DNA from 2 places in the Oscillibacter sp. GMB15532 genome. Region 2 is predicted to be linked to the other one. Evidence: riboswitches for the same ligand, from Rfam matches in the RefSeq annotation. Region 2 holds a riboswitch; the other holds the start of a gene.
What was found. Region 2 has a riboswitch for cyclic di-GMP ahead of ABVS15_RS12245 (RNA polymerase sigma factor). Riboswitches for the same ligand answer to the same signal wherever they lie in the genome.
Positions count from the first base shown of each region.

Region 1 (5,635 bases), on a different contig from region 2:
CATACGCCTTGGGGACGTTCACTGTGATTTTCCAGTTAATCCGGCCCTCTTTGTCGGGCTGAACGTTGCCGCCCTCTTTTTGAATGACGGCGCCGGAGGTCAGTTCCTTCTCCGCTTTCAGGGGATTGGTGTCGGTGGAGCTTCTATAAAGCTTGGCGGTATTTTTGAATTTTTCGGAACCAGAGTTGGCGCTGGAATTCAGTTTCGTCTCATAGGTGACGATCTGCTTACCCTCCGTACCTTCGGGGAAGGTGTAGGAAATGGAATTTGTGCCCTTGGCAATGTCCGCTTCGATAATGGTACGGGGCGAGGAATCCGTCAGGCTTTTTACCGTAAAGGAATCTGTGGCATAGGTCTGATTGGCGCTGTATGTATCCTCGAGACGATAGCCAGCAAGGCTGGTCGTGTCGGATTCTGGCGTGACCGTAACGGTCCAGCGGATGTTGCCGCTGGGAAGAAATACGCCGTTTTTATCCAGATTGACCTTGCCCGGGGCCGGTGGGGGATCGTCGGTGTCGCGCTCAATCACGACTGTCTGCGAGCCGAGACTGAAGGAGGTTTCCTCCGGTGCACCGGAGGCGATATTGTTAAAAGTACCGTTGATGGTAATATTGCCCCAGATGCCGTACTGCCCCTCAACGTTGGCGTTGAACACCACGGTGAGCGTGTTTCCGGAAATGGACGCGGTGCCGATGGTTACACCGCTGCCATCTTTTACGGTAATGCCCGATAGGGGCGAGAAAGTAAGCCCCTCGGGCAGCCGGAAGTCGAAAAAGTCGCCCTCCTCGTAGTCATAGGTCATAACGCCGGATTCGCCTTCCTCCAGATGGAAGCCCAGCTTCAGCATCAAATTTGCGCCGGAGGGGGCGTTGTAATAAATGCCGGAAGAGCCGCTGCTTGTGGGCGGAATTTCGTTACCGGTGGCGGGGTCGGTAATTTTGATTTCGCTTTTCTGTTCCGACGGGGTATAATCATTTTCGTGAATGACCAGATACTTCGTATCAGTAAGGTCCTTTAGGGAGCCCCCTGCGACAAGAGGCATCATCATCGATCCTCCGGACGGCGACTCCTGAACAGCCTGAACAAAGTTCAGCGGCAGCAGCTGCATGGCCAGCAGCACTGCCATCAGCAGGGAAAATGACTTCCCTTTTCGTGCTCTCGTGTTTCGTACTCTCATACAACAATCTCCTTCTCTGTGAATCCCACAAAATTTCTTAAAATTATGTCGCCGCACGGCGGCGAAGGCCAGATGCTGTGTTCGGCCGGGGTATCTATTGAAAACGGCTTTTGCCGGAAAGCTCGGATTTTTTAAAGTCTAATATATGAACCGCAAAAAAAGAGGCGAAAGGGGAAGTAAAACGCGGGTATATAGCATTATCCGAAAAGGTGTTTGATATGGAAGAAAAATAAATGCCTTTTCCAAAGTTGAAACACTGGAACGGGTATGATAAAATTTGTGGACCCCCTCTGCGGAGGGAGAGAAAACCGACAAAATGTGTCACTGTTGCGGCGTCCTGCCGGACATGCCGCTTTGCTTTGCCGCCTGGGCGAAAGAAGCACGCTTACGGAAAATACGAATGACAGAGGGAGAGACGATGGGGAAAAGCACTGAAAAGCGCCGAAGAGGCCCGCGCCTGATGATGGTGCTGGGCCTTGTGCTGGTGGCTGTGGCCGTGGCCATAGAGGCGGCGGATTATCCATGGGGGCGGCTGTTCGGGGTTGTCCCCGAAGCGCTGCCGGACCCTGCCCCCATTGTTCTGACCGGCGAGGATGCGGACAGTCTTCTCACCGATGAAGCCGAGCCTGTGCCGGAGGACGAGAGTGGAATTCTTCCCGGGGAGGAGACGGAGGACGGGCCGCCGGAGGCTTATGTCCGGCTGGGGATTCTCAAAATTCCATCACTTGGCGTGTCGCAGCATGTACTGGAGGGCACCGGGCGGCAGATGCGCTACGGCGTGGGTCATGTGGTGGGAACAGCGGGCCTGGGGCAGGAGGGCAACTGTGCCATCGCGGGACATCGGCCCAGTCCCTTCCGGTATCTGGACAAGCTGAGGGAGGGAGACAAGATCACCCTTGGTGAGGGGGAGACGCTGTATACCTATACAGTTTATGAGTCTTTCAGCGTGCTGCCTGAGGAAACATGGGTGCTTTCCGACATCCCCGGGGAGACGGACACACTCACACTCATCACCTGCACGCCCTATTTGGTGTCCAGCCACCGGCTGGTTGTCCGTGCGCGGCTGACCGACACCGGCGTAAATCCCTCCGCGTCCTGATTTGGAAGGGACAAAAAAGGAAAATTTTTTAAAAGATTTTTCAAAAAGCCTTGCATTTTGACACAAAGTCGCGTATACTTTAGAAAACGCATATATACGAATATGATACACAGAACGATAATAGCAAACCATCCGAAAGGATGGGACGCAAAGCCACGGGTCTAAGGTTTTGAAAAAACTATGATAGCCGGGCTGCCGAAATTGATGTCTCATTAGGAATTTAGTGAGTCCTTTTTGGTAGCAATCAAAAAGAGACTCGCTTTTCTTTTAGGCACGATTTCAACTTCTTGCGGAAGGGAGTTTTTAATCGTGAGAAGGCTGAAGAAATTTTGGGCGGTTCTTGCCGCCGCTGCTCTTACCGCCGCGCTTGCCGTTCCGGCGCAGGCTGCTTCCTGGGAAAAGGGAACGAATATGAATACATCCTCCACCGCTGCTGCGGAGAAAAAGGAAGACAAAACCCTCACTGCCGAAGAATTTTCCGCCGAGGTGCTGCGCCTGGTCAACGAGGAGCGCGCCAAGCAAGAGCTGGAACCCTTTGAAGCAGACGCTGAGCTGGCCGAGGTTGCGGCTGTACGCGCCGAGGAAAGCGCCGCCAAGTTTGCCCACGAAAGACCGGACGGACGGTCCGTTTCCACGGCATTTACAGACGAGGACGTCACGTTTATCAAGGTCGGCGAAAATCTGGGCAAGGGACATAAAACGCCGGACGAACTGGTGAAGGCTTGGATGGAGTCCAAGACACACAGGGCCAACATTCTCAGTGAAAAATTTACAGTTGCCGAGCTCGGGTTTTTCAAAAACAGCGCCGGTACAATCCATGCCGCACTCATGTTCCTCACCCCTTCGGAGAGTTGAGGAGCAGGAGCCTTTCGGATTTAAACGGCATAGCGTCCGCTTGGCGCTATGCCGTTTTTCGAGCTCGAAAAACCACGCGGACCGCGTGGTTTTTGATTTGAAAAACTGGTGAAAAACGGTGGATCTACTTTTTTCTACCGTATTTTTCCTTGAGACGCTGCAAGTAGACGTATTCCAGTACCGCCCGTCTCCCGCCTGCCCCCAGGGACAGGACGTAAGAGAGAAGCCCACCTGCTGTTGTACCGTCGATTATCTGCTCCTTCAGGGCGGAAAGGCCGTCTTTGCAGTCGGTTCTTCCCAAAAGATAATCTGTCGATACGTCATAGTAGTCGGCCAAAATGACCAGCGCCCGGATCGGAAGATCGCTTCCTCCCATCTCATACTTGGAATATTGCTGCTGCGTGGTACCAATTAAGCCGGCAATGTCGGATTGCTTTAAATCTTTGTCTTCACGCAGTCCGCGAAGAATTTCTATTGTTGTCCTCATGCATTGCACCTCTGTCGAAAATCATATCAAAACAATGGTAAATATATTGATATATACAATCTATAAGTTTAATGTCAACAAGATTACGCCTTTAAGATGTTCATAATATCTGGCGTGTATGCAGGAAAATTGAGAGCCGGGCAGTTAAGGGACGAGGCCGAGCCCAAAAGGTTCCGCGTTTTCAGGCATTATAAAAATAGACACGCAAATTTAGAGAGAAAAAAGCGCATTTCAACTGCATGGAAGGGGATATTATTTATGGGACGGATCGCAAACATGAAAATTTCCACGAAATTGGTGGCAGGCTTCTTGGCCATAGCGCTTATTGCGGGCGCGGTTGGCATCGTTGGACTTATGAATATCAATGCGTTAGCAAAGTCGGGCAGAATGCTCTACGAGAAAAACACCATGGCGGTTTTGTATTCGGGGGACGCCAATACTTCTTATCAGCGGATTCGGTACAACGTGGCCGAAATGCTGCTGATGCAGGCTGACTCGCTGAGAGACAATTACGTAAAAGAATGCGAGGCACTTCTTAAAATCATTGAAGAGGACATGGCCAACTATGAGGCGGGCATCTCCGAAGATGCCGATCAGGAACTGTTTTTTGACCTGAAATCAGACTGGGTGGATTTCAAGACTTATATGCAGCAGGGCCTTTCCTATGCAAAGGTGGGCCAGTATGACCATGTGCGGCGCGTTTTGCTGGTGGAAGCGAACGCGGTGAGCGGCAGCCTGATGGATTCGTTTACGAAAATCTATGAGTATAACTCCAATCAGGCGGCGGAAAGGGCGGCGGAGAACGATCAGCTTGCGAAAATCTCCAATCTGATTATGCTGTCCGTGATGCTGGTCGCGCTGGTGGTGGCTATTACGCTTGGAGTGCTGCTTGCCCGCGGTATCAGCAAGCCGCTGAATAAAGTCGTGGAGGCTGCCGACAGGCTTGCAAAGGGCGACTTCAATATCGATGTGGCGATCAAATCCAAGGATGAGACTGGAATGCTGGGTCGAAGCTTCACCAACATGTCTGAGACGCTCAAGGCCATTATCGAAGATCTTTCCCGCGGACTGGAGGCATTTGCCGACGGCAATTTTGCGATTGACTCCTCGTCGGACGAAATCTATACGGGTGATTACCGTCCGCTGCTGGACAACACCCGGAAAATGAGGGACAAGCTCAGTGTTGTGCTGCGGGGTGTCAGTACGGCGGCGGAGCAGGTGACGGTCGGCGCCGATCAGGTGTCCGGCGGGGCGCAGGCGCTGGCCAGCGGCTCCACCGAGCAGGCGGCCACTGTCGAGGAGCTGAACGCCTCGATTGCGCAGGTTGCCGAACAGGCTGAGAATAACCTTGCTACCATCAAGACTGCCGCCGGACATATTGAGCAGGCCGTCGGAGGAGTGAAGGGGAGCAACGAATATATGCACCAGCTCTCCACGGCAATTGGAGAAATCAGCACATCCTCCAACCAGATTGTGAGCATTACCAAGGTCATTGAAGACATTGCTTTCCAGACCAACATTCTGGCGCTGAATGCCGCCATCGAGGCTGCCCGGGCAGGCAACGCGGGCAAGGGCTTCGCCGTTGTGGCCGACGAGGTGCGCAACCTTGCCGGAAAATCTGCCGAGGCCGCCCGCCGGACGGCGGATCTGATTGGAGTTGCCGTGGCCACTGTGGCCCGGGGAACGGAAATCACCGAGAAGACGGCGCTGGAGCTGCGCAACACAGAAGTAAGCGCACAAAAGGTGGCCGAGAGCTTTGGCCTGATTGAACAGGCTTCCATGCAGCAAACTGACTCCATTGAGCAAATTCGGGACGGGCTGAACCAGATTTCTGCCGTGGTGCAGACCAACGCCGCCACAGCGGAGGAAAACTCCGCCACCAGCGAGGAGATGTCCGCTCAAGCAGTCACCCTGCGTCAGGAAGTGGGTCGGTTCAAGTTAAAAGAGGAGAGAGTCGACTTCCTCCGGGACGTGGAAAGCACCCCGACGTCCGATGCGTCCGACGGGGACGGCATGT
Region 1 is NZ_JBEVTO010000008.1:135,408-141,042, forward strand. Features, by position in the region: gene ABVS15_RS11135 (SpaA isopeptide-forming pilin-related protein) at 1-1,177, opposite strand, end outside; gene ABVS15_RS11140 (class D sortase) at 1,578-2,276, shown strand; cyclic di-GMP riboswitch class I at 2,389-2,476, shown strand; gene ABVS15_RS11145 (CAP domain-containing protein) at 2,586-3,131, shown strand; gene ABVS15_RS11150 (helix-turn-helix domain-containing protein) at 3,256-3,618, opposite strand; gene ABVS15_RS11155 (methyl-accepting chemotaxis protein) at 3,877-5,635, shown strand, end outside.
Region 1: another riboswitch for cyclic di-GMP. It lies ahead of ABVS15_RS11145 (CAP domain-containing protein); the one in region 2 lies ahead of ABVS15_RS12245 (RNA polymerase sigma factor).

Region 2 (5,635 bases):
TAGCGGAGCGGCCGGTTTCCAGATTGACGGCTTTGTATACATAGCCCTTTCCGGTATCCCGTTCCAGCAGGATGCAGCCATAGGCAAAGAACAAGGCGTCGCCCCGGAAACGGGCGGCAATGTCGGGCGGTATCTCCCGGCTGATTTCCCGTAATATATCGTTGTATGGCGTATTCATAGGTATTCCCCCTGTAAGGGTCTGGCGGCACAGTGGTACGGCGGTGCGGCGCATGGCTCACGATTACACTTGGCGATTCCGCTGCCCTTGGGCATAACGGATCAATGGTGCATGGCCGCCCCGCCGCAGTAGCTCTGCCGCCAAACCAAATCAATTTAAGCGGTAGCTATTTTAAAAAACATCCTATTTGACCACGCTTCCCGGATGTGAGGGGGGCAGCATCGGGCCGTGACGGCAAGTGTCACGCATGAAAGCTCCCCCCGGCCTTTCCCAGCCGGGGCGACGCTTCCCCCGCGCAGCCAATTCGCGGGTTCCGTGAGGAAAAGTATCATTATGGCTCCCGTGCCTTTTGTCTGCCGGTTTCGTCATATGCCGAAAGCGGGCGCTCGCACCTGCTTCTTCATGCTGAAACAGGCGGTCCTGGCGCGCGGCGCGGGAGGTAATGTACCCGATGCTCCGATATGACCGACAGCGTGGCCGGTATTTGTCAAGGAACAGGCGAAAGGCGAAAAGAACCTTTCACCTAATGTCAAAAAAGGAGGGGGGTGACGAGTCACTCTTTAAAAAATTTTTTTAATTTTTTTGAAGCCCATTGTAAACTGTCCCAAACCGCCCGCTGGTGAACTTGTTCCCTTTCCGAAATCTGTCGTATGGACAATCCCTGAAAGAAATGCAGAATAAACCTGCGCCTTTGTGTTTCGGTCAGCTGCCCACTGTCCAGAAGCTGCCGGGCAGCTTTCAATGCCTTGTTTTTCTCGGCATTATGTATCAGCATGGTATCGGGGGGCGGCGCGGAAAGCGGTTCGGTTTCCTCCAGCCCGTTTATAGTCACATCCAGACGGCTTGTCCGATGTTCGTGTACGACTTGCCGGTGATAGATTTCATCCGACAGGGCTTTCAGCTCCCGAAAGTCCTCCGCCGTCTTGCCGGGGTTTTCCGCCAGATAATCCTCTAAAGTGATCTCCAAACGGACACGGTCGGCAAATTTATATACAATCCCCTCACTGTACTTGTTGAGGGCATAATCACTTTCCTTGTAATTTTTCATGTTCCTTTCCTCCGAACTCTGAATTTTTGTGAAATTCAAGGTCCGGAGGGCGGGGAACGACAATGTAAAAGCGTGTTTGCCTGATCGAGAGATAAATTGTAAAAGTATGTAAATACCGGTCGGGGTTTATATTTTCTTGTCGAATAAAAAAAGTCAGCAGATTGCCAATGGCAAAATGCTGACTTTTTTAGAATAGACTTATGAAATTGTATATGTAGAGGGCGGCATAGACGGATTGCACCGTCTTTATCTACACCTCCATGTGAGAGGGCAGTTGTTGTTTTCCATAGAGATACCCCTTTCGCCAGAGCAAGCGAAAGCCGGTATCCCGATATCCCAATAATCCGTCAAAATCCGTAAGAAATAGCAAGGGCGTGCCCTCTGTTTGGAGAGGGCACGCCCTGCGCGGTTTTTGGCAGCCAGGCTATCGTAGCGCTTTATGAAACGCCTTAGACCCTGTAGCTTTGCGCCCACGGTTTTCACCGTGTTTGCCCTTGGCAATATATTCTGTTGTCTTGGTTACTTGGCCTTTCTCACGCCATTTTTATCAACCTCATAACCATCGACCTTGGTCCTCTTGGCAAGAGAGCCGTCGGCATAAAAGTAATACCATTTTCCGTCAATCTGAAGCCATTTGCCAGCAATCATGACACCATGGGTATCAAAATAATAGCGCTTTGAATTTCCGCTCGCTCCAATGTCTTTCCAGCCTGTGACGGCACTGCCGTCTGACGACAGGAAGAACCATTCGCCTTTTGCGTTTTGCTTCCAGCCGCTTGCGAAGGCACCGCCAATGCTGTCAAAACAGTAGACCTTGCCATTAATAGTCTGCCATCCGGTGAGAGCTTTTCCATTTTTAAAGAACATCCACTGGCCAGAATCATTTTTTACCCAGCCCTGCGCAGTATCACTGAAAACCGTCAGCTCCACAAAGCGCCGCAGCACTGCCGAAACCTCGGCACGGGTGGCCGTTCCCTGCGGATCGTAAAAGTTATTGTTTTTGCCTTGGATGATACCCGCCATCTGGATGCGTTTTACGGAAGGAGCCGCCCACGCGCCAATTTTGGTATTGTCAGCAAAGGTGTTCTGTGCGTGAACCTCCGGCAGCTTAAAGCCGATAGACGTGGCATATCTGTCCATCATAACCGCCATCTGCTCACGAGTCACAAGACCGTCCGGGTTGAACTTACCTCCGCCAATACCGACGAGAATATTGTTTTTCACACCCCATTCGATATATCCCATGTAGTAAGCGTCAGCCTTTACGTCAGTGAAGCTCGACTGCTTATAGGCGCTGATGTCGGCATTTGCCAAACGTCCGAGTGCTGTTACAAACATACCCCGTGTCATAGAACCGTTGGGATTGAACGTGGTGGCGCTGGTGCCGGTCATAAGGCCGCGGTTTGCGACAAAGAGAATATCGTCCTTTGCCCAATGACCGGCGATGTCAGTAAAGTTAAAGCTGGCTTTGTAGGCTACGCCGTAAGTGGAGAAGTGGTTGGTGGAAAACACCACCGTTCCGCGCTTTGCATCGTAGCTGGAATCGGTGAGGTAGGTCACTTTGCCTTTTGCGTCCACATAGACGGCGTAGACGTTACCTGCAATCTCACCTTTTTGCAGGGTATAAGGAATCTCCACGCTGACACTGCCCTTGCCAAAATCGGTCACGGATTTTCCGCTGCCGTAGGTTGTCTTAAGGTCATATGCGGGACGGTTGCCGATGGCGGTCTTTGCATCGCCGGTCAGCTTTGCATTGTCCATGCGGGTAGCGGAAAGCTGGACGTCGGCCTTTGCCTGGCGGTTGATCTCCGTCACCGCCGCAAGGTCAATGCCGATGGTAAGATCAGGGCGATCAATAGCAAGCTGAACGCTGGCAATCCTGTTGCCGATGACTTGCTCCTGTGTAGTCTTGGGCAAATTGACTGTCACAGTGTTTGCGTCCTTGCCGCCTGTGGTGACATGAATGACTGCCGTAATATCGCCTGCGTTCACGCCTTTTTTCGCTGCGGCAGCCTTTGCGTCCGCAATGGCGTCGGTGATGTTTTTGTCGGTCAGGCCAACATTGGCGTTGCCCATATTGTCCACCGTGGCCTTGTTTTCCGTGCTGCCGGTGACCGGCTCAGTGGGCTTGGTAGACGGAGAGGTTGTGGAACCGCCGCTATCGGAGCCGCCACCGCCGTTATCACCGTTTGTGGATAGCTTGGCGATAGCTGCGTCGATCCCGATACTGTCGCTCTCTTGGTTAAGTACCAGTTGGAAGGTGCCCCTGATAGAGCCTGTTGCAGAGGTGGTCGCCTGCGTTTTTGTAAATTCATTCGTGTTATCCCATGCCACGGTCACACCATAGAGTGAAGCGGCTTGTGCGACACTTAAAATATCCGCCGCCGTTGTACTGTTGGAGAATGACATCCGGTTGATTGCCGCCATAATCGCTGCCTTGGCTGCGGCAAGCTTTTGCGCGTCGGTAAGACCGGAGATGCTTTTGGTCAGCGTCAAATTCTTGCCAGTAAGATTGGCGGTTGATACCGTAATACCTGTGATTGTGCCGCTGTCATAACCCGTGCAGCTAACCGCGACAGTATAGCTTCCGGCGGGTACTCCGGTAAAGCTGTAGCTGCCGTTTGCCGCCGTTGTCGTGCCGAGTACATTTCCGCCGCCGTCCTTGAGCTGCAAGCTTGCGGGGATACCCGCGCCGGTATCGCTGCCCTTGATCGTTCCACTGATGGTGTAGGCAGGAACGCTGCTTTCCCGAAAGGTAACATTGACCGTCACCCCATATGCGGGCATGGTGAAGCTGCCGTTTGTAACCGTCACTGTTGTGTCTGAATCCCCGGTTTTATAAACCGAAATGGTGTCTAATTCATAACCGCTGCTTGCGGCGGGCGTGACGGTGACCGTCTGCCCCTCTGTCGCGGAGGAAACCTCATTGCCGTTTACCCTCACTGTGAAGCTGCCGTTTGAGGTGTCTTCCTTGGCGATTGCCTTCGCCGCCGCCAGCTTGAGCTGACCGTTTTGCGCAATAACGGCAAAGCCGCTGTTGTCACTGACGAATTTTGAGATGTAAGCGCTGTTGTTAACGGTATTTCCCTCGGTGAACACACCCTCTTGGCGAGTAACCGCATAAGTATTAAAATTTATATTAACGAGGCTTACGCCGATTGCTGTGCTGCATGTGAACGCTTCAGTAATGCCGATAAAAGCAATACCGCTGCCAACACTCATCAGCGCAACATTGTCGCTCGCCGCGCCGACTGTGTTGCCGGAGATATTCACATTACCGGACAGCGTCATCCCTTCGGCAAACACACCGCCGCCCGCGCCGCCTTCGGCTACGGTGTTGCCTGTGATACTGCCGCCGCTCATGGTGAAACTGCCCTCGTTTGCCACGCCGCCGCCGCATGGCATCAAACCGCTGATCAAAATGCAGGAATTACCGGCAATACTTCCTCCCGTCATATTAAATGCGCCCATGTTTGTTATGCCGCCGCCGTTTGCAGCGGTGTTTCCTGTGATATTGCCGCCGGTCATGGTAAAGGTGCCATAAAAACCGATATAAACGCCGCCGCCCGTGCCGTCTTCGGTGCCTTGTCCCCCGGTGATACTGCCTTGACTGGAAACGATGTTTGTGCTGCTGTCACAAAGGGTCAGATTGCCTCTCACGCCAAGGACATTCCTATCCCTGACACTTGTTATATGACTGCCGTCGAGGGTCTTGCCGTTCAGGTCAAGCATGGTGGTCTTGCTCGACGCAAACTCCAGCGTGGCGGCGATGTCCACATTCTCCAAAAGCTGAATGTACGCCGTGCCGCTGCCTAAACCGTTGGCATAGGCCATAGCATCGGTCAGGCTGCCGCTTGTCCAAGCGTCGGAGCCGGGCGGTTGGTCATTGCTCGCGCCGGTGGCAATTCCCCATTGCGCCTGGGGCGCGGGTGAGATTTGGACATACTTATAGCTGTTGCTAAGATCATAAACGGAAGTATTGAGTGTGACGGCAGCCGCGTCCGCGTCCGTTCTATTCTCCGAGGCAATCGCCACAAGCCCTGCGGGATTAAGGTTTTCTAATTGAAGCGCGCGTGTATATCCTGTGGCGGTAACGGTGGAGTTGGAAATCTCAGCCGTGCCGTAGGAAATGCCAATGCTGTTACCTGCTGTGTAACCGCCGTTGGCTGTGACAGTGGCGTTTGTAATGGAAAGGGTTCCGTATGACTGCATGAAGATGCCGCCGACTGTATTGCCGGCCACTCCGGTGGAATCACCCCCTGTGGCGGTCACCGTGCAGTTGCTGATTGTCACGCCGTTATCGCCCCAAATACCGTAGCTGTTCCCTTCGGATGGCGCGCTGGTAACGTCGAGAGAGCTTCCCGCCGCGCCTGTAATGCTTAGCGCTCCATTAAAAATGCAAATTCCGA
Region 2 is NZ_JBEVTO010000010.1:39,576-45,210, reverse strand. Features, by position in the region: gene ABVS15_RS12250 (ATP-dependent DNA helicase) at 1-178, opposite strand, end outside; gene ABVS15_RS12245 (RNA polymerase sigma factor) at 732-1,226, opposite strand; cyclic di-GMP riboswitch class I at 1,638-1,729, opposite strand; gene ABVS15_RS12240 (S-layer homology domain-containing protein) at 1,746-5,635, opposite strand, start outside.